Regions from separate parts of the Pseudoalteromonas sp. Scap06 genome, predicted to be linked through region 2. Evidence: predicted binding sites of a transcription regulator. Region 2 holds the regulator's gene; the other holds the start of a gene.
What was found. The regulator FliA, encoded in region 2, starts transcription of late flagellar genes. The targets are predictions, from matches to a motif close to CTAAAGNTNNNNNNNNNNNNGCCGATA.

Region 1 (3,735 bases), 1.6 Mb from region 2:
CTCGTGAATCATTCGGCACTAAAGGTCTGGTTTCTGCACGCCCCACGACCATCATTCGAGTTTTATCAAAACCCGCAACTTTTTGCAGCTCACTTGCTACCGCAACAGCTCGTTTAGAGGACAAATCCCAGTTATTAATATAAAGCTCATTAGAGACTTGGAAGTCATCAGTATGACCGGAGACGGTGATCTCCCCGGGAACATCTTTTAGTAACCGGCCAATATCTTGAATGATAGGTTTAAACTGGGGTTGTAAAAACGCACTGCCCGATGGAAACGAACCATTTTCTCTAATACGAATAATGATTTGCTGACCTAATGACTCAAGCTCAATAGCTCCATCAATAATTTGCTTTTCAAGCTGTTGTGCAATTTTTTTAACTAAGTCATTTATTTGCTCTTGATCAGCAGCAGAAACTGAAGGCGCTGAAGCTACTTCTTCAGAGGTGCTGCTAGACTCACCGCCTCGTTTTTCGCCTCGTTGTTCTTGGCGTCCGCCAGCAGAGCTTTCATCGCCCGCCTGAAACTCTAGCATTTGCTGAGTCATTTCAACTGTTTGCTGCTGAATAGTTTCAATGGGGGTCGGCTCAGGCTTACCTGGAGTAAACTCCATTGCAATAACCGAGGTGCCTTTTGGGATATCTTTAACTTCAATTTTATTTTGCACACCAAAAGCAAACTTCATAGAACCTGCAATTTGCTTAAATTTAAGCACATCCATTTCAGAAAACGCGAGTAAGAGTACAAAAAAGCACATTAATAGCGACATTAAATCGGCAAATGTCCCCATCCATGCAGGTAACCCTGGGGGTGGGCATTTACACTCTTCATCAGACATAACTATTCCTCAGTGTTTACCGCGCGTTTAGACTCAGCCAAATAATTTTTCAAGATCCCCTCAATTACTTTAGGGTTTTGGCCATCTTGAATGCCTAATACTGCATCCAAAATAAGTCGCTGGTTCATTGCTTCTTCGTCTTTACGCAATTCAAGTTTTACCTGAATAGGAATGGCGACAACATTCGCCAAAAATGCCCCATACAACGTTGTTAACAAGGCTACAGCCATTGCTGGGCCGATTGCTTTTGGGTCATCCATATTTGATAACATAGCCACCAAACCGATTAATGTACCAATCATCCCCATTGCAGGAGCAATATCACCTAACGATTTAAATAAGCTTGCGCCCATTTCATGGCGAGTTGTAGTGAGGGAAATATCTTTTTGTAATGTAGCGCGCACTACATCTGCATCATGCCCATCTACGAGCATATCAACGCCTTTGCGCATAAATGGATTTGGAATTTCAGCCTCTTCCAATGCTAAAAACCCGCCTTTTCGGGCAGAATCTGCTAGCTCAACCGCCTTTTCAATTAAGGCTTCAGGGGGTTCAATTTTAAACATAAACGCTTTAGCACAAACCTTACCAATGCCTAAAAATTGCGACATAGTAAAATTGGATAAAACGATAAAAAGGGAGCCACCAAATACAATAACCACGGAAGGGGTATTGTAAAACATACCGACTTCGCCGCTACTACTCATAAACATGGACATGACAATTAAGCCAATTGCGCCAAGGATCCCAATAATGGTTGCTAAATCCACATTCCCTCCAAAGGTTTTATATTTTTTCTTCGCAAGCGTTGTTATTAAATGTATATCGGCAAGATACTGAAATACTTAAGTGATTTTTATGATAAACGATAAAATTACGATTAGTCCTATTTTAGATCAACATAGGTAATCAATCTAACTAATCAGAATTTATAATTTAAAAAATAACGCTGAAGCGCAGTAAAACCCAATTAACAGCATTTATCTATCAAAAAAACATAACATTCTTTGACCTAGTTTAGCATTCCCCCTAAAATTGGCGTTTAAATTTATTATGTAAGTTGAAAATAAAGATGGCGACTAAAAAACCTGAAAATTTAAGTTTCGAACAAGCACTAGAAGAACTAACAACAATTGTCAGTGAAATGGAACAAGGTGATTTATCGCTTGAACAGTCTTTAAAGCAATTTGAGCGCGGCATTGCATTAGCCAGTGCGTCTTCCGGTAAACTTCAACAAGCCGAGCAAAAGGTGTCGATATTAATGGGTAATGACGAAAAAGCACCGCTTACTCAATTTAATAACGATATGGAATAATTGTGAGCATAAAAGAACAAATAAAGCTTGCTCAAGATGATGTAGCCAATACTCTCAATCTTTATTTCGAACAACCTCTTGAAAGCGACAACACCATAAAAGAAGCCACCCATTATAGTTTAATGAATGGCGGGAAAAGATTGCGGCCCTTTTTAGTTTATACCACAGGTAAAATGTTAGGTGCTGACAAGCGTGATTTAGATGTACTTGCAGCAGCGATAGAATGCATTCACAGTTATTCATTAGTGCATGACGATTTGCCCGCTATGGATGACGATGATTTACGTCGTGGCCGTCCTACATGTCATATTGTCTATGGTGAAGCACAAGCTATTTTAGCAGGTGACGCACTGCAAACCTTAGCATTTGAGCTTATTGCTAAGCACACATTTAAATGCTCAACAGAAGCTCAGTTAAAAATGATTGCAGAATTAGCCCATGCTTCAGGCTTGCAAGGAATGGTTGCCGGACAAGGCCGCGATATTGCAGCAACAGATAAAGTTATTACGGTTGATGAATTAGAACGTATTCATAAACTTAAAACCGGCGCATTAATAAATTGTGCGATTACTTTGGGCGCACTTTGCGCTCCTAATATTAGCCAACATACTTTAGATAACTTATCTACTTTTGGGTATGCTATTGGGCTGGCCTTTCAGGTTCATGACGACATTTTAGATGTTGAGGGCGACACACTGACTTTAGGTAAGCCTCAAGGGTCAGATATTGCTGCTAATAAAGCGACATACCCCGCTTTATTAGGTATGCTAGGTGCTAAGCAAAAAGCACTAAATTTGATACAGCAAGCCCATGAGGCGTTAGCCAATATTGACGCAGACACGACCGACTTAGCGGCATTGGCAAACTATTTAATTGAACGTGACCATTAAACATGGCTAAAACGTATTAACTCTTAGAACAAAATTATTACTGAATATTAGTTTACCTCTTAAATCTAACTTTTGAGGAAAGTTAATATTAGCGAAGGATATATAAAAAACCATGACACTTGATAGCAGCAAGTATCCATTACTTAATTTGGTGAACGAACCAGTCCACTTGCGAGACTTAGCACAAGATAAGCTTTCTGCATTTAGCCATGAATTGCGTGATTACTTACTCAATTCAGTATCGCAAAGTAGCGGCCATTTAGCGTCTGGTTTAGGAACCGTAGAACTTACCGTTGCATTACATTATGTGTACAACACTCCCGACGACCGTTTAGTTTGGGATGTAGGTCATCAAGCCTACCCACATAAAATACTAACGGGACGTCGTGACCAAATGCACACCATTCGTCAAAAAGATGGATTGCACCCATTTCCATTTAGAGACGAAAGTGAATACGATACGTTTAGTGTTGGCCATTCAAGTACCTCTATTTCAGCGGCGCTGGGTATGTCTATTGCTGCGCAAAAAGAAGGCAGAGGTCGTAAAACAGTGGCGGTGATAGGCGATGGCGCAATTACCGCAGGTATGGCCTTTGAAGCGATGAATCACTTAGGTGATGTTAAATCAGATATGTTGATTATTTTGAACGATAACGAAATGTCGATTTCTGAAAACGTCGGCGCGTTAACCA
Region 2 (3,735 bases):
GCCGCGACAAAAGCGCCAGAGCAACCTCAAAGCCAACCAGCTGCAAGTGCTTCATTTGCACATACCCAGAGCTCACATAACTTTGTAAAACCAGAGCCACAGCGTGCTCAACCTAAGCCACAAGCAAAGGTAGCAGACAGTTTACAAGCTTTATTAGAACGTCAATCTCCCCGTCCTCGTTCAGCAGAGCTTGCGTCAATGTTTTCACAATCAGGTATTGATACTTCTGGCCATTATCAAGAACAAGAAGCTGTGCAATCTCGACCTAAAAATATGTTTGAACGTGAACAAAGTGCGCCTGCACGTCCTCGTACTCAAGCTGATAGCTTAGGTTTTGATGATTTAGACAGTGGTTTTGACGATTTAGACTCACCGAGTGCACCGCGTCAGCAAACGATGCAAAACGAGTCGAGTGATATAAGCACCATGCGCGAAGAAATGAACGCAATTCGTCAATTACTAGAACATCAAGTGTCAGGTTTAATGCAACAAGATATGGCACGTCGTGATCCAACCCGTGCATGCATGATTGACCGTTTAGTGGGTATGGGAATAGATAAAGACGTTGCTGAGCAGATGGCATGCTTTGTACCTGATGATGTATCTCGCCAACAAGGTTGGAAAGCCTTATTGAATATGGTTGAAGATCAAATGCAAACCACTAACAACGAAATTCTTCGCCAAGGTGGTGTTTATGCTCTAGTGGGCCCAACAGGGGTAGGTAAAACCACCACCGTTGCAAAATTAGCTGCATTAGGTGCGCAAAAGTATGGTGCTGATAAAGTCGCGCTTATTACCACTGATACCTACCGTATTGGTGCGTATGAGCAGCTAGCAACTTACGGTCGAATTATTGGCTGTGGCGTAAAACAAGTTAAAGATGCAAATGAATTAGCAGAAGTTTTATACCATTTACGAAATAAACGTCTAGTCTTAATTGATACAGCAGGAATGAGTCAGCGAGATTTACGCTTAACTGAGCAGCTTAATACCTTAATGCGTAATCAACGTGTGGATATACGTAGTTATTTAGTATTAAGTGCTACAGCGCAAATCAATGTATTACAAGAGACAGTAAGGCACTTTAAAAAAGTACAGCTTAGTGGGTGTATTTTTACTAAGTTAGATGAGTCATTGAGTTTAGGTGAGATTATTAGTATTGCGATTCAAAATCGTCTCCCAATAGGGTATCTTACTAATGGTCAGCGAGTACCAGAAGATATCAGAGTGGCAAATGCTGAAAAACTAGTAAAAAAAGCTGAGCAATTGTATTTAAAAAGAATAAAAGCACAACAATCAAGACACCAATCAGTGGCGTCGAACACAGTAGAGATGTATGATTAACACAGTTTTAGATCAAGCAAGCGGCCTTCGCAAAATGAGCAACAATAATAATAACGGCGTAAAAGTTATCGCTGTCACCGGCGGCAAAGGTGGAGTGGGTAAAACAAACGTATCCCTTAACACGGCAATCGCGTTAGGCCAACAAGGCAAGCGTGTGCTGGTATTAGATGCTGATTTAGGGTTAGCTAATTGTGATGTTATGCTTGGACTGCGTGTAGAGCGCAATTTGTCTCATGTTTTATCAGGTGAATGTGAACTCGAAGATATTTTAGTTGAAGGCCCCGCAGGCATAAAAATAGTACCTGCAACATCGGGATCGCAAAGCATGGTTGAGCTATCTCCTTCAGAGCACGCCGGACTTATCCGTGCATTTAGCGAGCTTAACACCGATTTTGATATTTTAATTGTGGATACCGCAGCGGGTATTTCTGACATGGTATTGAGCTTTTCTCGCGCCGCACAAGATGTGGTTGTGGTGGTATGTGATGAGCCAACCTCAATTACTGATGCTTATGCACTAATTAAAGTACTGAGCCGTGAACACGGCGTAATCAAATTTAAAATTGTTGCCAACATGGTGCGTAGCTTACGTGAAGGGCAGGAATTATTTGCTAAACTATCAAAAGTAACCGACCGATTTTTAGATATAACCATGGAGTTGGTTGCAACAGTTCCTTATGATGAGAATATGCGCAAATCAACGCGTCGCCAAAAAGTGATAGTTGAAGTTTTTCCAGGGTCTCCTGCTGCGATTGCTTTTAAAACACTGGCGACAAAAATTACTAAGTGGCAAACACCTAGTCAAGCCTCGGGTCATTTAGAGTTTTTTATTGAGAAGCTAGTTAGTAACTAACGATGACAATACCGGTGAATAGAGCTATGGGATATCAGTCAGCACAGAATTTAAATATGATTGTTGAAAAGCATGCCTCATTAGTCAAAAAAGTGGCATGCCATTTAATTGCTCGTTTACCGGCCAGTGTGCAACTAGATGATTTAATTCAATCAGGTATGATTGGCTTAATAGAGGCTTCAAAAAACTTCGATGCCAGTAAAGGCGCGAGTTTTGAAACCTTTGCGGGTATTCGTATTCGTGGTGCAATGATAGATGAAATGCGACGAGGTGATTGGGTTCCACGTTCAGTTCACAGAAAAAGTAGACTAGTAGCAGAGACGATAGTCGCGCTTGAAAACAGTTTAAATCGTGAACCTAAAGATAGTGAAGTGGCTGAAAAACTTGAAATTTCGTTAAATGAGTACCATCATATTTTAAATGATGTCAATGTAAGCAAAGTTTTGGGCATTGAGGACCTTGGTATTGACGATGATGTGATTACACCTCATGGCCAAGATTTAGCACTAGACAAACCTTTCAATAATGTTAAAAATGAACGGTTTAATGAGTCTTTACTCAATGCGATAAAGTCGTTACCGGAAAAAGATGCAATGGTGCTTTCTTTGTACTATAACGATGAAATGAATTTAAAAGAAATTGGGCATATACTCGATGTTAGTGAGTCGCGTGTAAGTCAGATACATGGTCAGGCGATGATTAAGCTTAAAGCAAAAATCAATGACTGGATAAACTAGAAGTAAGTAAATAAAGGTTCAGGCCTCACTGGAGGATGTTTTGGATAAAAACATTAAAATTCTTGTTGTTGATGATTTTTCAACAATGAGACGTATTATTAAAAACCTGTTGCGCGATTTAGGTTTTACCAATGTTCAAGAAGCGGATGATGGGTCAACTGCTTTACCTATGTTGCAAAATCAAGTATTTGATTTTGTTGTAACAGATTGGAATATGCCAGGCATGCAAGGTATTGATCTTTTGAGGGCAATTCGAGCTGATGACAAATTAAAGCATATTCCTGTTTTAATGGTTACAGCAGAAGCTAAAAAAGAACAAATAGTAGCTGCGGCCCAAGCAGGTGTTAATGGTTATATTGTTAAACCATTTACTGCAGGTACATTGAAGACTAAATTAGAAAAAGTGTTCGAACGCTTAGGTTAATGAGAGGGAGAGGCTTATGTCAGCACCTGCTGCGCCTCAGATTACTTTAGAACAAGCTCGCCAGTTGGTTGTTTTTTTAGAAAATGGTGAGCAAGATAAAGCGAATCAGTTAATTTTAGAAACAGCTTCACAAGAGCAATCACAGTTATTTGCTGAGGTAGGTAAGTTAACGCGTCAATTACATGAAGCTTTAAAGAGTTTCGAGTTAGATACGCGCTTAACAGACATTACCACTGATGCCATCCCTGATGCTAAGAAACGCCTCAACTATGTCATGGAAATGACTGAGAATGCAGCCAATAAAACAATGGATGCAGTTGAAGCTAGCTTACCTTTAGCGCAAGAAATTGCTGACGAAATTTCTGATATCAAGCCAA

Region 1: a site for FliA is predicted at 1,662-1,688, ahead of pomA (flagellar motor protein PomA). Genes of this name have one in related genera too.

What each region holds. Positions count from the first base shown of each region.
Region 1 is NZ_CP041330.1:803,654-807,388, reverse strand. It holds gene FLM47_RS03690 (flagellar motor protein MotB) at 1-838, opposite strand, end outside; gene pomA (flagellar motor protein PomA) at 841-1,608, opposite strand; gene xseB (exodeoxyribonuclease VII small subunit) at 1,911-2,153, shown strand; gene ispA ((2E,6E)-farnesyl diphosphate synthase) at 2,156-3,043, shown strand; gene dxs (1-deoxy-D-xylulose-5-phosphate synthase) at 3,156-3,735, shown strand, end outside.
Region 2 is NZ_CP041330.1:2,423,613-2,427,347, reverse strand. It holds gene flhF (flagellar biosynthesis protein FlhF) at 1-1,344, shown strand, start outside; gene FLM47_RS11265 (MinD/ParA family protein) at 1,337-2,197, shown strand; gene FLM47_RS11260 (RNA polymerase sigma factor FliA) at 2,224-2,934, shown strand; gene cheY (chemotaxis response regulator CheY) at 2,975-3,358, shown strand; gene FLM47_RS11250 (protein phosphatase CheZ) at 3,375-3,735, shown strand, end outside.